4 regions of the Bacteroides salyersiae genome follow, and region 3 is predicted to be linked to each of the others. Evidence: riboswitches for the same ligand, from Rfam matches in the RefSeq annotation. Region 3 holds a riboswitch; each other region holds the start of a gene.

Region 1 (4,663 bases), 190 kb from region 3:
ATCTGTTCGGCTGTCTATGACATATAGATTAGAAGGAACAGTATAATAGTCACCTCGTGAACTGACGTAGAGATTTCCGTAATGATCAGCTTTCAATCTATGTAAGTTGATGGCTACATCTATCTTTTTGGTTTCAGTAAATGTGTTCAGATCGATGACGGAAACAGTACGGTCATAATTGGGTACGCGATATCCTCCGGAATTAGCTACATATAATCTGTTTTCAACAATGACCATCTCTTCCGGTTGATAACCTACTAAGCAAGTTGCTACCACTTGGAGGGTAGTAGTATCTACTTTGGCTACATATCCTAAACGTGCATTTGGGTCTATTTGCACGGGACCGGCATATGAACTGACATAAGCATAGCCCTCATGAAAGGTAATATAACGGCAGTTAGGAATATCAATCGTTCCTAAATGACGGGCATCTTTTTTGTTCATCACTTCGATAAAATGAGAACAGTTGATAACAGCATACAATTTTTCACCATAGATTTGTATATCATTACCTACATCGCCTAATTCCAAGACAACGGAAGGATTGGTTTCTGCATATATATTTTTGTGATAGTAGCCTGTTGCATAGTCCATATAATCTAATGTACATTTATTACTTCCCATGTTTCCTTCGTTTAGCAAATAGAAACCTGTAATAGACTTTATATCCATAGGAGCTTGTACCTGCGTGCCGGTAGATCGTACAAGTACCTCATCTTCCCCCCGACAGGAACATATCAGAAAACAACTTATGGATAATAATAGAATGAATGATAATTTTTTCATGCTAATAATTATATTTGGATGGTAAGAATGAATTTATAGTTGGTACCTGGCATTGGATAGCATTTCACCACTTCAAACTGTTGGTTGAAAAGGTTGTTGACTTCTGCTGTCAATCGGTAGAGAGTATTTCGAATACGAAAACTTCGAGAGAGTGAAATGTCGTTCGTATACCATTCTGGGGCATAATTTTCTGGAATGTTGGCTCGTTGGTCATATCGTTCACCGGTATAAATGAAACTATAATTGACATCCCAGTTTTGCCAACTGGCATTAATAATCAATGAGCCACTGTGCCAGGGGATGTATGGTATTTGATCTCCGTAATATTCTTCTTTGGGATTGGTGAAATCTTGTGCCTTTTGATAAGTATAGGTGAGACGGGTATCAATAGAAAATTGTTTAGGTAATTCCCAGTTAGTTTGTATGGCTATATCTAATCCTCGTATTTCTACCATACCGAGATTCATCATTGTCCAGCGGAACTGATTGGAAGTGGGGACAGCTACTATTTTATTTTTCACTTCATTATAGTAAACATCTGCTTGTAGTTCGATGTTTTTTAACCATTTGTTTTGAAGAATAGGTGCATAAGTAAACCCTAAATTATACTGATTAGTGAATTCGGGTTTTAGTTTTATATTACCAATAAATGTATAATACAAATCGTTTAGGGTTGGCATGCGAAAGATGTTCTTGTAAAAACCTCGTAAATGGAAATTTGTTTTACGTATAGGTTTCCAGGAGGCCACAACGGTGGGAGTGATCTGCTTTTTATTTTCCATAGACATTGTGTCTGTACGAACATGATCGGATACAAATGTACCCAATACACTGGCCTGTAACTTGAACTGTTCGAAGTTCAGAGCACTTGCTATGGAAACAAGTGTGGTGTGACGATTCGGGTAAGGAAATTTGTACAGGTCAGCATCTAGTTTATTCCATTGATAGTCTAATGCAATGGATGCACTCCAATATTTATTGAAAGAGTATAAGTTGGCAACAGAAAGATAAATTTCTTGTTGTCGGTAATGGTTTTCTACGTACATCAAGCTGGCATCTTTATTCGGATCGGCCAGATAATGTAAATAATCATAGGCATATTTCCCATTGACTAATAGTCCGTATTTATCTGAGAAATGTTTTTTAAAAGATGATTGAATAAATAGGTTGGTATCCCATTGGCGGTCTTCATGAAACAGTTTATTCCGGACCATAGCTCCGGGAAGTCCTCTTTCTGAATGATAAAAATAGGCTTTTCCTTTCCATTCACCTTTGTTGATTTTTCCATATAAGCCACTTTCCACCCGGATGGAGTTAACATCTCCATTTTTACGTACTGCGGTTGTATCGTATCCTCCGGTTGTTTTATAGCGATATTTATAACGCCCGGTGGTATACATGTATTCGGAACTTAAAGATGCAGAAAGGCGTTCGTTTAATTTTTGCTCCCAAAGTACGGAAGGATTGATAACTCCGAAGGAACCGGTCTTAAAATTTCCTCGAATATTATATTGTTTGTTTCCATTGAATCTTGGTATACGACTTTGCAAATAAACGGTACCTGCTGATCCGAAATCTTTAGCAGACTGGAATATGGCACTGCGTTGTCCGTTGTATAGGGAAACTGCCTCCATATTGTCAAGAGAAAAACGACCGAGGTCAATTTGCCCATTCTGGGCGTTTCCCAGTTCAATGCCATCGTAAAATATACCAACATGGTTCGTTCCCATACTTCGTATGTTAACGGTTTTTAGTCCACCTATTCCTCCAAAGTCTTTAATTTGCACTCCAGAAAAATAACGTATGGCATCTGCAACAGAATGTACTGATAGTTTTTCCAATTGTTTTCCTTCCATGATTTGTACAGGAATAATTTCTTTAGACGATACTTTAGATGAAGTAATAGTAACTTCATCTATATGATAAATGCGCAACGTATCTATTTTATTTTGTTGCGCATGTAATAATGCATTCAGTGTCAGGAATATTCCTGTGAACCACTTAGCTTTGATTCCCATGCGTTAATTTGTTTGATAATGGTTTATACCTTTAATTATCAAATTGTTTAAGTTATTAGATATATATGAAATAAAGAAGCTGATACTTGTTGTTAAAGTATAGCATTTCCACTTCATAGCTCGTCCTCGAAAGCTATTGAACATATTGCATGGCAGGTCTTCTGACTTGTTTCTATAGTAAACGCCTTCCCAATCGACTCTTGGTCTTTCAGTGGCATGAAGTATGTATTTACTACATTTTAATGAAACACACAGCAACGGGACTGTTCAGGATTCCCACCTGATTCCCTTTTAATTATTATTTCCGTATGCTTGGAAAAAATAAACCAATGCATGGCAAATTTATGAATTTATTAAGAAATAGAGATGTATTATGGAAATTTTATTTTTTTGTTTCATTATCTATTAAAAATTCAATAAGTTATAAATATTATTTGGAAAATCTATTTGTAAAAAATCTTTGTTCTAAGAAGTGATAACTTCGAAGAACAAAGATTTTAGATTTTATTTAAAATTTACTTGGTATCTTATATAATAAACTGCTCGTTATTGGTTAACCGAAGACCTTATATATATTTTGGATACCTCAACTGTACCGTCCTCATAGGTGATTTTGATAATATTAAAGCCTGGTATGGGTTGTGGTAAAGCTGTGCCATTTATTGTATAATACTCTTTTGTATGAACTATTTTTTCAGATGACTGATTTTCTATGCCGACACCACCATTTATTACATTGAATGTAATATTCAATACAGATTCGGAAGTCGTTAATACCAGTGTGTATTTACCGGCAGACAATCTTTCTCCTTCTCTGTTCAGAGTCAGAACATTATCTGCATATGATGCAGTCAGTACCTGGTCATTCACCACTTCGTCCTCAAACTTTAATGTAGCAGAGATGTTGTCTTCCTCTACGATATTACGGTTGAATGTAATAGTGAAAGTTTTTGTATCCTTGTCAATATTTGCTTCTTCTCCATTCCCGAAGTCCATAGACGGTGTAGTTGATACTATTTCCAGTTCAGGTAACCATGGTTCTACATTGAATGTAATATTCAATACAGATTCGGAAGTCGTTAATACCAGTGTGTATTTACCGGCAGACAATCTTTCTCCTTCTCTGTTCAGAGTCAGAACATTATCTGCATATGATGCAGTCAGTACCTGGTCATTCACCACTTCGTCCTCAAACTTTAATGTAGCAGAGATGTTGTCTTCCTCTACGATATTACGGTTGAATGTAATAGTGAAAGTTTTTGTATCCTTGTCAATATTTGCTTCTTCTCCATTCCCGAAGTCCATAGACGGTGTAGTTGATACTATTTCCAGTTCAGGTAACCATGGTTCTACATTGAATGTAATATTCAATACAGATTCGGAAGTCGTTAATACCAGTGTGTATTTACCGGCAGGCAATCTTTCTCCTTCTCTGTTCAGAGTCAGAACATTATCTGCATATGATGCAGTCAGTACCTGATCATTCACCACTTCGTCCTCAAGCTTTAATGTAGCAGAGATATTGTCTTCCTCTACGATATTACGGTTGAATGTAATAGTGAAAGTTTTTGTATCCTTGTCAATATTTGCTTCTTCTCCATTCCCGAAGTCCATAGACGGTGTGGTTGATACTATTTCCAGTTCAGGTAACCATGGTTCTACATTGAATGTAATATTCAATACAGATTCGGAAGTCGTTAATACCAGTGTGTATTTACCGGCAGGCAATCTTTCTCCTTCTCTGTTCAGAGTCAGAACATTATCTGCATATGATACAGTCAGTACCTGATCATTCACCAATTCGTCTTCAAACTTTAATGTGGCAGAGATGTTGTCTTTCTCTACGATATTACGGTTGA
Region 2 (4,663 bases), 200 kb from region 3:
GGAAAGCCAAGTAGAATCCAACGAAGCATTAGCCAAAAACATGCCGTTGACATTCTTCCTGATGTTCACCGTATTGCTGTTATTGTTCAAGACCTACCGCAAGCCGATCGTCATTTTATTAATGCTGCCGCTTATCTTCATCGGTATCGTGCTTGGATTATTACTGCTCGGCAAGTCCTTCGACTTCTTCGCCATTCTCGGTTTACTGGGATTGATCGGCATGAACATTAAAAATGCCATCGTGCTGGTCGATCAGATCGATATTGAAACAAAATCCGGAAAAGCACCGTTGGATGCGGTAGTCAGTGCTACCGTCAGCCGTATCGTCCCGGTAGCAATGGCATCGGGAACCACTATTCTGGGTATGTTGCCATTACTGTTCGATGCCATGTTCGGCGGCATGGCAGCTACTATTATGGGCGGCCTGCTCGTAGCCTCGGCTTTGACATTATTTGTACTTCCGGTAGCCTATTGCGCTATTCACAGAATAAAAGGAGACCTTCCTGCACAAAACGGAATGACAGACAATGAGAATAAATAATAAAATAGAAATGATAAATAGACATTAAGATGATGAGAATTCAGATATTAATACTTGCACTGCTGTGCTACGGAATAGATGCCACAGCACAGCAGGCACATCTCAGTCGTGAAGCCTATCGCGACCGGGTGGAAAACTATAGCCAGATACTAAAGCAACAACAGTTGAAAAGCGTGGCAAGCATGGAAGGACGCAAAATTGCTTTTACCGGATTCCTGCCACAAGTGGATATTACAGGCGAAGGCACCTTGAATCTGAAAGAAATGGATGCATGGGACGGTCCGGCAGGACAATACCGTAACCATACTTATCAGGGGGTATTTGTTGTAGCACAGCCATTGTATACCGGTGGCGCCTTACGGGCCCAAAACAAAATAGCGCAAGCGGATGAAAAATTAGACAGGCTGAATGCTGAACTCACTTTGGATCAGATACACTATCAGAGCGATGCCGTATATTGGAACGCTGCTGCCAGTCGCGCCATGCTGGAAGCCGCCGCCCGGTATGAAGAAATAGTAAAACAACAGTTCGACATCATACAAGACCGTTTCAATGACGGCATGATCAGCCGTACAGACCTGTTAATGATCTCTACCCGTAAAAAGGAAGCCGAGCTACAATACATCAAAGCGCGTCAGAATTATACGTTAGCATTGCAGAAACTGAACATATTAATGGGCGAAGATCCGAATGCACCGGTAGACAGCCTGTGTGCCATCGGAGTGATCTGCGAACCGGTAACGCTTATGAACCTGGATGACGTATTACAACGCCGCGCCGACTACGCAAGTACGGAAGTCAACATACAGAAAAGTGAAGCACAACGAAAAGCCGCCCTCAGCCAGTACAATCCTCAAATAAACATGTTCCTCACCGGCGGTTGGGCTACGGCATCGCCCAATATGGGCTACGATGTCTCTTTCACCCCCATTCTCGGCATGAACGTAAATATTCCCATCTTCCGTTGGGGAGCACGCTTCAAGGCCAACCGCCAACAAAAAGCTTATATAGGCATACAAAAGTTACAGCAGAGCTACGTGACAGATAATATCAACGAAGAACTTTCTGCCACCCTCACCAAATTGACGGAAACGGAACATCAAGTAACCACTGCACAAGAAACCATGGAACTGGCAGAGGAGAACCTCGACCTGGCTACTTTTTCTTATAATGAAGGAAAAGCAAGCATGGTAGATGTGCTTTCGGCGCAACTTTCGTGGACGCAAGCCCATTCTAACCTTATCAATGCACATCTTGCAGCCAAAATGGCAGTAGCCGAATACCGAAAAGTAATCAGTGAATAAAAAGGTATACAGTGCCAATCAGTTTCAAATAGCTTGAAACGATCCGTTCCAACATAATAAAACCATTCGTTTCAATTAGATGGAACCATGAGTTTCAATTAGATGGAACGATTCGTTCCAATAAGTTGAAACAGAATAAGGTATTCTGTACTTTCATGTTTGATAGTTACTCTGTTTTCAAATCAACAGAATAACTACCAAACATTACTGTCGCATACATCTATTAAAAAAATATCTGTTTTTTTCTCTCTATTACTTAATAAATTTCTAACTTTGCCGCGCATTGGTTCATTTTTCCCAAGCATTCAGAAAAATGATTAAAAGGGAATCAGGTGAGAATCCTGAACAGTCCCGTTGCTGTATGTTTCATAAAAGCGTGATGAACACTACCTCATGCCACTGAGAGGCTTCTAAGCCGATTGGGAAGGCGTTTATTCACGGAAACGAGTCAGAAGACCTGCCATGCAACATGTTCAATAGCTTTCGAGGACGAGCTATGAATCCACTGATTTGTACACAAAAAGTTGTGTACAGAAAAGGTTATTCATACATATTGGTACTCTTTGAAGCTATTTGATGGAAAAGTAACTATCAAATAGAAATATTAATGGGAAAAACTATGTTCCAACGTTTCCTATGTGTAGTAGGAATGTGTAGTTTGCTTTTGCCTGTGGAGGCACAAAGCAGTAAAAACTTACGAGGTATAAATAAAGCAACAAATAATCGGAATATTGTTTTTAGATTATAACCTATGTGATAAATTCTTACGCCTGTAAATCTTGAACAAAAGAAACATTTTTATTTTAATATTAAACTATGATAAAATGAGAAAAATTTACTCTTTAATTCTTTTACTGTTTGTCACATGGCAGGTTTCTGCCCAAGTTTCAGTACAGGGTCAACCTCACCCTGTCGCAAAACAGTTAGTACCAATGAAAGCTATTGCAGAAGGTACTTTTACAATGGAAATGATTGAAAATTGGACTGGCGAAGGTGAAAATAAAGCCGCATTAGCTATCCAATGGAATGCAGAAGGAGAAACTAATGCTTTAGTATGGGGATATCGTTGGGATGGTGAAGCTACAGGAGAGAAAATGATCAGAGATATTGCAGCTGCTGATCCACGTTTTTTCTGTATGACAGAAACCGGAACAGCATATGGTTCCACAATTGCAGGTCTCGGATATGATGTTAACAAAAGTGGCGACTTTGCCGTTCAAAAAGATGGAAAAATTTACTATCCGGACGAAGAGGGCGTAATATTCACCGGAGGTTATGGATATGACGGTTTCACTTGCCTTGACCCAGAAGATTATTGGCAATCAGGCTGGTATCAAGGATATTGGTCTTATTGGCTAAAAAGTTCAGATGAAAGTGCCTGGGGCTACAGTGGTGTAGGCGCCACAGGCAGAAAATTAACAGACGGTTGTTGGGATGGATGGAATTTTGCTGTTAACATGAGTTCTCAACCATGGAAAGAAATGGCCCCTGCTGCTAAAAACGGCCCCACAGCACCATCAATAAAAATTCAACCTGAAAGTATTGTTGTTTCACCTGGTGAATCAGCAACCTTTGCTCCCGAATTTAAAGGAGATACTCTTGTTTATCAATGGTATAAAAATGAAATAGCAATACCTGATGCAAAAACTCCTCATTACACAATTCCGTCAGTTACAGTTGAAGATGCAGGTTCTTACTATTGCATTGTTAAGAATATCCTTGATGAAATCTCCACTGATACCGTAACTTTGACTGTAGGAAATAAAAACATAACTGCTATTCCTGGAAGCGAACCTAATACCGCAATAGTCACCTATGATGATTCATATATAACCTATTCCGGATTACTGACAATTCCTTCTACGATCAAACTTAATGGTAGTGATTACTCCATCATAGGCATTGATAATATGGCTTTTAAAGGATGCAACAAATTAACTTCTATAATCCTTCCGGACAATCTGACTACTTTAGGAGAAAAAGCTTTCAGCGGTTGCACAGCATTATCATCAATTATATTGCCTAACGAAGTAGAACAAATCGGAGATGAAACCTTTAGTGGATGTTCTGCCCTTACATCCATTACTGTAAATGATAAATTAAAAAGTATCGGACGAGCAGCTTTTGAAAATTGTATAGCATTAACAGACATCATTCTCCCTGACAATGTAGAAACCATCGGTTCTTCAACATTTAAGAATTGCGAAAAACTATCTTCTGTTATTTTAGGAAACTCAATAACAGAGTTAGGCGATTCTACTTTCCTTGGATGTAGTACACTAAAAAATATCATATTGCCATCCTCACTTCAAAAGATAGGGGTTCGTTCATTCAACGGATGTTCATCATTAATCAATGTAGAATTAGGTCATATCAACTCTATCGGAGACGTAGCATTCAACGGCTGTACAGCATTAACATCGATAACTTTCCCTAATAATCTTACTTCTATCGGAAACTATGCATTCTCAGGTTGTACTGAGCTTTCTTCCATTACTTTTGAGGAAGAAAAATTAAACCAATCCACATTGGAATTATCATCAATGACTATTGGGAACTATGCATTTGAAGGATGTACCAAAATAAATACACTGACAATACCTGATAAAGTAACTACTCTCGGTAACTATGCGTTCAACAAATGCGAAGCTCTAACATCCGTTTCATTCGGAAACGGACTTGTGTCCATCGGAAATTACGCTTTTGGAGATTGCAAAAAACTAACGACTGTAACATTCGGTACATCTCTTGAAACAATCGGTGAACGGGCATTCTCAAATACACAATTACCCTCGCTCACCCTACCCTCTACAACCAA
Region 3 (4,663 bases):
CTTCTTATACAAAATAGAATGAATCATGTTATCAAACTCTTTATCAGATGTGGAAACTCCCAACCCTGTTCTGATATACCGTGCAGTTATTATAGATGAACCTGCACACACTTTTTCGACACGTTTATAATCACCTCTGCCTATATTGTGTTTCCGCCTTTTGTATTTATGCAACATCTTTTTCAACAATTCATCCCATGTCGGAAGGCCGGCATCAATGCTGACTCCCGCTCCAAGAAACAATGTATTCTTTCCAATGGAAAACTTATCACGAGCTTTTGTTATCAGATTATCACGTTCATCTTCCCATTCTTCATGGAACTCTTCAACCGTATCAGCGTTGGTATCAGATGAACAAAGTATCTCATTTAAAGATATAATTCTAAAATCTTTGTTGTCATATTTTGCAATAAATTCATCTGGAACATGGCTATTGATATAAACGATACAAAAAGCAGAAACACCCCAATCCGTTTTATTCGTCTTATACATTTCCAGATATCGATGTATCGTGTCAAACAGTAAAGTACCTTTGATTTCCACAATTGTTTTTGGAGGCATTTTCAGTCTTTTACATCCATGAGGGAGCACAATGTCAGCGTAATAGCCTCTGGTTCCCCCAGCAAACATAAATTTCTCCCGTTCTATCGTTTCATCAGAACCGATTAAACTGCTAAATGCTTTATAGACTTCTATTTCTGCAAAACTTCCAAATTCAAGTTTCTTGTATGCAGGTTTCATCTTCGGTGTTGCTTTTATGATGTTGTATATGGTGCGAATATATAAATATTTATTTTAATACAAAAAATGGAAATCATATTAAAGAGAAATTAAAGCAGTAATCTTTTCCATTTCCATATTGTTTTGAATGTAACAATACCCAAAAACATTCCATATGAACAGATTTGAAAATAAAGTAGCTGTTATTACCGGTGCTGCCGGTGGTATAGGCGAAGCAACCACCCGTCGTATCGTCTCCGAAGGCGGTAAAGTTGTTATTGCAGATTACTCAAAAGAAAGGGCAGACAAACTTGCTGCCGAACTGACTCTTTCAGGAGCAGATGTACGTTCCGTTTATTTCTCAGCCACGGAATTACAAAGTTGTAAAGAGCTGATTGCTTTTGCTATAAAAGAATACGGGCAGATCGATATTCTGATAAACAATGTCGGTGGAACCGACCCGAAACGAGATACAAGCATCGAAAAGCTGGACATAGACTATTTTGATGAAGCCTTTCATTTAAACCTTTCCTGTACCATGTATCTCTCACAGTTAGTCATTCCCGTAATGAAAACACATGGCGGTGGTAACATTGTCAATGTGGCTTCCATCAGCGGTATTACAGCCGATTCAAACGGTACGCTTTACGGTGCCAGCAAAGCAGGAGTTATCAATCTTACCAAATATATTGCAACCCAGACAGGCAAGAAAAATATCCGTTGCAATGCTGTAGCCCCGGGATTGGTTCTCACACCTACCGCTTTAAACAATTTGAATGAAGATGTACGGAACATTTTCCTCAGCCAATGTGCAACTCCCTATTTAGGAGAACCGCAGGACATCGCTGCAACCATTGCCTTTCTTGCTTCAGATGATGCACGTTACATCACCGGCCAGACAATTATAGCAGACGGCGGATTGACAATACACAATCCGACAGCAGAACCTGTATAATCTCAACTTTAAGAATAATAACCTTTTTCTATAAAGTTTCTTCAGCCAACAAATACCGGCATTGTAAGGTTTTTAAACATAAATATGATTTACGACTGGTATAATCAGTCAATAGAAGCCTGCCATTGAAAAGATGGCATTTCAGACGTCCGGACCTTATGCTTTCACAGTTCGGATTGCACAAAAAGCAAACTTTCGTGCAAAAAAGATTCGCTTTATTCAATAATTTTCTATATTTGCGCCCGAATTGGTTTGAAATCCGTGGTCAACGGAGGAAGATTAAAAGGGAATCGGGTGTAACTCCCGGACAGTCCCGCTGCTGTGAAGCTCTGTGAAACATCTTACAAATTAACCGGATTCGTGCCACTGATGGAGGTGAAAAATCCATCGGGAAGGCTTGTAAGATGAGAGTCAGTCAGAAGACCTGCCATTCGGATATATATTTTCCTGTCTCGTGGGTTAGAAAGGAAAGTATCGCTGTTAAGCCCCAAATCGTAAAAATACTGTGTTTCATCGGGTGGAGTGTATCCGCAGGGTGGAAAAGCACTAATATATGCATTTAATTGAGAAATGAATATGATAAAAAGAATCTTAGTTGCCAATCGCGGAGAAATTGCCGTGAGGGTAATGCGCTCCTGCCGGGAGATGGAAATAACGAGTATCGCTGTTTTCTCAGAGGCAGACCGCACCGCAAAGCATGTGCTCTATGCCGATGAAGCTTACTGCATCGGCCCGGCCGCATCCAAAGAGAGTTATCTGAATATAGAAAAAATCATCGAAGTGGCCAAATCATGCCATGCAGACGCGATCCATCCCGGATACGGTTTCCTGTCCGAGAATGCAACATTTGCCCGTCGCTGCCGCGAAGAAGGCATTATTTTCATCGGTCCGGAACCGGAAACCATGGAAGCAATGGGAGACAAAATATCCGCCCGTATCAAAATGACAGAAGCGGGTGTACCGGTAGTTCCGGGAACACAGGAGAACTTGAAAAGCGTGGAAGAAGCCGTAGAATTGTGTAACAAGATCGGTTATCCGGTCATGCTGAAAGCATCGATGGGTGGCGGTGGCAAAGGCATGCGACTCATTCATAACGCCGGCGAAGTGGAAGAAGCTTATACCACGGCAAAGAGCGAATCGCTTTCTTCATTCGGAGACGATACGGTATATCTGGAGAAATTCGTAGAAGAACCGCATCATATCGAGTTCCAAATATTGGGCGACAAACATGGCAATGTAATTCACCTCTGCGAACGCGAATGTTCGGTTCAGCGCCGCAATCAGAAAATAGTAGAAGAGAGCCCTTCGGTGTTCATTACTCCGGAGCTCCGTAAGGATATGGGTGAAAAAGCAGTAGCTGCCGCCAAAGCCGTAAACTACATCGGTGCGGGCACTATTGAATTCCTTGTCGATAAACATCGCAATTATTATTTCCTGGAAATGAATACCCGCCTGCAGGTGGAGCACCCGATTACCGAAGAAGTAATCGGTGTGGACCTCGTAAAAGAGCAGATTAAAGTGGCCGACGGACAGGTGATGCAATTAAAACAAGAGGATATCAGACAGCGCGGACATGCCATCGAATGCCGTATCTGTGCAGAAGACACGGAAATGAATTTCATGCCCAGTCCGGGTGTTATCAAGCAAATTACCGAGCCGAACGGCATCGGCGTACGTATCGACAGTTACGTATACGAAGGCTATGAGATTCCGATATATTACGACCCGATGATCGGTAAACTGATTGTATGGGCTACGACACGCGAATATGCCATCGAACGTATGCGCCGTGTGCTTCACGAATATAAACTGACCGGCGTAAAAAACAACATCAGCTACCTGCGTGCCATCATGGATACCCCGGATTTTGTAGAAGGAAACTACAACACGGGATTCATTGCAAAAAACGGAGAATTGCTGCAACAAAGCATCACCCGTACCAGCGAACGCGCCGAAAACATTGCCATGATTGCCGCATACATGGACTATCTGATGAACCTTGAAGAGAACAACAGTGGACTGGCAGCCGACAACCGTCCGATCAGCAAGTGGAAAGAGTTCGGATTGCATAAAGGGGTGCTCAGAATATAAATAACATCAATTATGGAAATTCATATAGGAAACCGCGTGGCCGAAATAGAACTGGTCAGCAAACAAGATAACAAGGTGGTACTCACCATTGACGGAAAAACGTTTGAAGCCGATGTCGTCATGGCGGAAAACGGAACCTGCAACATCCTTATGGACGGCCGCAGTGCCAATGCCCAACTGATTCGCAGCGATAACGGAAAAAGCTACAAAGTGAATACACACTACAGCAGCTTCAACATCGACATCGTAGACAGCCAGGCCAAATACCTGCGCATGCGTAAAAAAGGGGAAGAGGAACAAAATGACCGCATCACCTCGCCAATGCCGGGAAAGGTGGTAAAAATCCCTGTTACTGCAGGACAAAAAATGAAAGCCGGCGAAACAGCCATCGTCATCGAAGCCATGAAAATGCAGAGCAATTACAAAGTGACTTCAGATTGCCGCATTAAAGAAATTCTGGTACAAGAAGGTGACAACATCACCGGTGACCAGACATTGATAACCCTTGAAACAATAGAATAATGGAGGAAATGAATAAAGCATATGCCACGTTCGAAGAGCGTGACCGTATGGCTTCCCTCGGTGGAGGCATCGACAAGATAGAGAAACAGCATGAAAGCGGGAAAATGACCGCCCGTGAACGGATCGACATGCTGCTGGACAAAGGCACGTTTGTGGAACTGGACAAACTGATGGTGCACCGTTGTACCAACTATGGCATGGACAAGAATAAGATTCCGGGAGACGGAGTTGTTTCGGGCTACGGAAAGATAGACGGACGCCAGGTATTCGTATATGCATACGATTTCACCGTATACGGCGGTTCTCTGTCGGCATCCAACGCAAGAAAAATCGTAAAGGTGCAACAGTTGGCTCTCAAGAACGGTGCACCGATCA
Region 4 (4,663 bases), 1.3 Mb from region 3:
TTAACTCAAAAATGGCCTGTCCATAGTCTGCGGCAATCTTTTTGGCGGAGGTATATTTCTTTATTTTGAGATTATATTTCCGTTGGATGAGATCGGAGATACGTTTATGCTTTTCCGGTATAGCGTCCGGTATGTAGATTTTATATTCTACCCAGTCAGCATCTTTTTCGTATCCCAACTTCTCCATGTGTTGGGGATAATAAGGATAGTTGTAGATTGTCGCCATGGTGCTGAGCTGGTCAAATCCTTCTATCAGCATACCTTCTGCATCGAAGTCGGTAAATCCCAATGGGCCTTGGATGTCTGTCATGCCTTTGGCTTTGCCCCATTCTTCTACGGCTTTCAGCAATGCAGAAGATACTTCTATGTCGTCAATGAAATCTATCCAACCGAAACGTACATCTTTTTTATTCCATTTCTCATTGGCTTTATGGTTGATAATGGCTGCTACACGGCCTACCAGTTCATCATTTTTATAAGCCAGAAAGTATTCGGCCTCACAAAATTCAAATGCAGCGTTTTTCTTTTTGTTGAACGTATTAAGCATATCGTCATAAAGATCGGGAACAGAATAAGGGTTACCCTTATACATCTTGAAATTGAAACGAATAAACTTTTTTAGTTCTTTTCTTCCAGATACTTTTTTGATTGTAATAGCCATAATTTGTATTTATTTGAGTTTGCAAAGATACGTGATAATCTTTAAATTACAACGGGGAAGTGGCAAAAACTACTGTAATCGCCATTCCCCGTTTTGTGTAAATACAAAGTGGTATCTTTTATGATTTGAAAGGTATGTATAATGTTGTATTTATGATAATGAAAGTATCAGTAGCTGTGCCGTAAGTACGCGCAGAAACATGGCCAACGGATATACGGTAGCATAGCCTACGGCGGGAGCGTCGCAAGAAGTCAGGTCATTCGAGTAGGCAAGAGCGGGTGGATTGGTATTGGCTCCGGACAATACTCCGATGAGCGTATAGTAGTTCAATTTACAGCCATAACGTCCGATAAGCCCCGTTATTAATAATGGGATAACAGTGATGATGGCCCCATAACCGATCCAAACATAACCTCCTTCGTTCACAACAGTTTCTATGAATCCCTTACCGGCTCCTAATCCTACACAGGCAAGAAAGAGTGAAATGCCTATTTCTCTAACCATCAGATTGGCACTCATGGTGGTATAAGTAATCATTTTGTATTGTGGGCCGAAACGGCTGATAAGGATCGATACGATGAGCGGGCCTCCCGCAAGTCCCAGCTTGACCGGTTGAGGAATGCCCGGAAACATAAATGGAATACTTCCTAAGATACATCCCAAAGCGATACCTATAAATATCGGAATAAGATTGGGATGGTTCAGTCGTTTCATTGAGTTTCCCAAGACCTTCTCGGCATGTCCTACAGCCAGTTCGCTACCGACTACTGTTACACGGTCGCCCATCTGCAATTGCAGGCTCGGAGCGGCTACAAGGTCTACTCCCGAACGATTGATGCGGGTGATATTTGCGCCGAAATTATTTCGTATTTTCAGTTGTGACAGCGTTTTTCCATTCAGTTCGGGTTTGGTAATCAGGATACGTCTTGAAATCAGATTCTTACTAACCTGTTCCCATTCTACCTCCACTTGTTTACCGAAGAAGACCGTGATAGCCTCAATATCTATCGGATTGGAGATAATTAAAATCTCATCATCCAAATGCAGGATAGTACCCGAGTTAACCAATTCCGTCTCTTTGTTTCCTTCATGATAACGTATACGCGAAATAACAAAATTCCGGTTTACCAACGGGCGTATATCTTTAATTGCCTTTCCGTTTATCGCCTCATTTTTTATAACTAAGGTGACGGGACGTACAGTCAGTTCTTGTAAGTGTCCTAATCCTTTTTCCGCATCGGCCTCTTCTTTGGTCGTATTGATATTTAAAATATACTTCAAGGCAAGTAATGAAAGGATAGCACCCACCACTCCGAGTGGATAGGCTACGGCGTATCCCATTGCTATCTCAGGCGCATCGATACCGTTCAGGTCACTGTTGGCCTGTTGGGCAGCACCCAATCCCGGGGTATTGGTGACGGCACCGGAAAGAATTCCGACCATTGTTGTGATGGGAACGCCTGTGGCGAAGTGTAGGATGATGGTAATAACAACACTCAGAAAGATAGTTGTCATGGCGAGCATGTTCAGTGTAAATCCTCCCTTTTTAAAAGCGGAAAAGAAACCAGGCCCTACCTGTAAACCGATGGAGTAGACAAATAATATCAATCCGAATTCCTTTAGGAAGTGTAGCAGATGTTCGTCTAAGCTCAGGTTGAAATGCCCGAATACGATACCGACGAAAAGTATCCATGTGACACCCAATGAAATTCCGGCTATCTTTATTTTAGCCAGTATGATACCGAAGGCTATAACCAACGATAAAATAAGTACGGAGTGTGCCACTCCACCACCCCAAAGATTGGGGTATCCTTCGAAAAGGTTTCTGAGAAGTTCCATAATATAATAAATTTGTCTTTAATGTATCAACCACAGAACCTCGATTAATTGTATCACAACATAGACATACCCATATTTACAGGTATCTCTTTCGCAGGTTCTTTCATTGGATTCATCTTCTTTCACACTGCTTTCCTAATCCCACGAGTAAAAACAGCCTTTGATGAATGGCAGGTCTTCTGACTGACTCCTTATCTTGAAGCCTTCCCGGTTCTATAAAAAGAACCAGTGGCAAAGGTCTGTTTTCAAGATATTAGCAGAGTTTCACAGCAGCGGGACTGTCCGGGATTTTCACCCGATTCCCTTTTAATCCGAATAGTCGAAATGTCTATCCGCAACCAATTCGGGGCAAAGATAGTCGATTTTATAATTCAATGGGGAAGAAACGAAGAAAAAAGATACGGCTGAATATTTTTTCCTTTTCAAGTTGAATTCTTGATTTAATTTCTAACTTTGTCAGCAATATCGGTTTCTGAAGTAGCTTCAATGCGAACCGGAATTAAAAGGGAATCCTGTGAAAATCAGGGACTATCCCCGTAGCTGTAAGTTTTATCTCTTGCATTTGAAAGAGAAATGTTACAACAATCTTTGCCACTGGTTATTTTTATAGAATCGGGAAGGCGTTGTAATAAAAACAAGTCAGAAGACCTGCCGGTTTCATTACCTCATTCAAGGCTTTCGGGTGAAAGGCGATGGAGTGGATTCTACCGATTTCATTTTATTACTGACCTCCGTGAATTGTCGTATTTGAATAGCTTTATGATGAATTTATTTGTTAAATCTTAATTTATAAGTATGATTAGTTCGGAGATATTCATTATCAAAAGAGATGGGAAAAGAGAAGTGTTTTCTCTTGATAAGATTAAAAATGCGATTGCCAAAGCTTTTTTGTCAGTAGGGAGTTTTGCTACACAGGATGTCATTACCAATGTATTGAGCCGTGTCAGTGTCAGTGATGGAACCAGTGTGGAAGAAATCCAGAATCAGGTGGAAGTAGCTCTGATGGCAGAGCATTATTACAGTGTTGCAAAAGCATATATGCTGTATCGTCAGAAGCATTTGGAAGACCGTGAAGTCAGAGACAAGCTTAGATTCTTGCTTGATTATTGTGACGCTTCCAATCCTGCTACCGGCAGTAAATATGATGCAAATGCAAATGTGGAGAACAAGAACATCGCTACTTTGATAGGTGAATTGCCAAAATCGAATTTTATTCGTTTGAACCGCCGGTTATTGACGGATCGTTTGAAAGATTTGTATGGTAAAGAAGTCTCCGACCGCTATCTTGAACTTTTGAATCATCATTTTATTTATAAGAATGATGAGACTAATCTCGCCAATTACTGTGCAAGTATCACCATGTATCCTTGGTTGATAAACGGCACTGTGGGTGTGGGAGGCAATTCGACGGCTCCGACTAATCTGAAATCTTTCTGTGGAGGATTTGTCAACATGGTATTCATTGTATCCAGTATGTTGAGCGGTGCATGCGCTACTCCGGAGTTTTTAATGTACATGAATTATTTTGTAGGCTTGGAGTATGGACAGGATTACTATAAACACGCTGACAAGGTTGTTGATTTGTCTGCTAAGCAAAGAACGATCGATAAGATTATAACGGATTGTTTTGAACAGATAGTGTATTCTATTAATCAGCCTACGGGTGCACGGAATTTTCAGGCGGTATTTTGGAATGTAGCCTATTATGACAAGTACTATTTCAATAGTCTTTTCGAGCATTTTGTTTTTCCCGATGGAAGTAAACCCGATTGGGATTCTTTGAGTTGGTTGCAAAAGCGCTTTATGAGGTGGTTTAATAAGGAACGCACACGGACCGTTTTGACGTTTCCTGTCGAAACAATGGCATTGCTGACCAAAGATGGTGACGTATTAGATAAAGAATATGGAGATTTCACTGCCGAAATGTATGCCGGAGGGCACTCTTTCTTTACCTATATGAGTGATAATGCCGATTCCCTAAGTAGCTGTTGCCGTTTGCGTAATGAAATACAAGATAATGGTTTCAGTTATACGTTAGGTGCCGGCGGGGTTTCTACCGGTTCGAAGAGTGTATTGACTATTAATCTGAATCGTTGTATCCAGCATGCAGTGAAGTCGGGTATGCTTTATCCTTTCTTTCTGGAAGAGGTCGTCGATTTGGTT

What was found. A riboswitch is a leader RNA that binds a small molecule or an ion and turns the genes downstream of it on or off. The one in region 3 is predicted to bind cobalamin.
Region 1: linked by a shared signal. The riboswitch ahead of RB604_RS19645 (TonB-dependent receptor) and the one ahead of accC (acetyl-CoA carboxylase biotin carboxylase subunit) in region 3 are both predicted to bind cobalamin.
Region 2: linked by a shared signal. The riboswitch ahead of RB604_RS19640 (leucine-rich repeat protein) and the one ahead of accC (acetyl-CoA carboxylase biotin carboxylase subunit) in region 3 are both predicted to bind cobalamin.
Region 4: linked by a shared signal. The riboswitch ahead of RB604_RS03730 (putative transporter) and the one ahead of accC (acetyl-CoA carboxylase biotin carboxylase subunit) in region 3 are both predicted to bind cobalamin.

What each region holds. Positions count from the first base shown of each region.
Region 1 is NZ_CP133452.1:5,109,855-5,114,517, reverse strand. It holds gene RB604_RS19650 (YncE family protein) at 1-786, opposite strand, end outside; gene RB604_RS19645 (TonB-dependent receptor) at 795-2,804, opposite strand; cobalamin riboswitch at 2,939-3,151, opposite strand; gene RB604_RS19640 (leucine-rich repeat protein) at 3,351-4,663, opposite strand, start outside.
Region 2 is NZ_CP133452.1:5,103,804-5,108,466, forward strand. It holds gene RB604_RS19630 (efflux RND transporter permease subunit) at 1-541, shown strand, start outside; gene RB604_RS19635 (TolC family protein) at 571-1,845, shown strand; cobalamin riboswitch at 2,112-2,324, shown strand; gene RB604_RS19640 (leucine-rich repeat protein) at 2,778-4,663, shown strand, end outside.
Region 3 is NZ_CP133452.1:5,299,676-5,304,338, forward strand. It holds gene RB604_RS20310 (SIR2 family protein) at 1-741, opposite strand, end outside; gene hdhA (7alpha-hydroxysteroid dehydrogenase) at 896-1,675, shown strand; cobalamin riboswitch at 1,906-2,121, shown strand; gene accC (acetyl-CoA carboxylase biotin carboxylase subunit) at 2,252-3,766, shown strand; gene RB604_RS20325 (acyl-CoA carboxylase biotin carboxyl carrier protein subunit) at 3,779-4,288, shown strand; gene RB604_RS20330 (acyl-CoA carboxylase subunit beta) at 4,288-4,663, shown strand, end outside.
Region 4 is NZ_CP133452.1:1,002,712-1,007,374, reverse strand. It holds gene RB604_RS03735 (hypothetical protein) at 1-661, opposite strand, end outside; gene RB604_RS03730 (putative transporter) at 812-2,500, opposite strand; cobalamin riboswitch at 2,653-2,858, opposite strand; cobalamin riboswitch at 2,950-3,170, shown strand; gene nrdD (anaerobic ribonucleoside-triphosphate reductase) at 3,296-4,663, shown strand, end outside.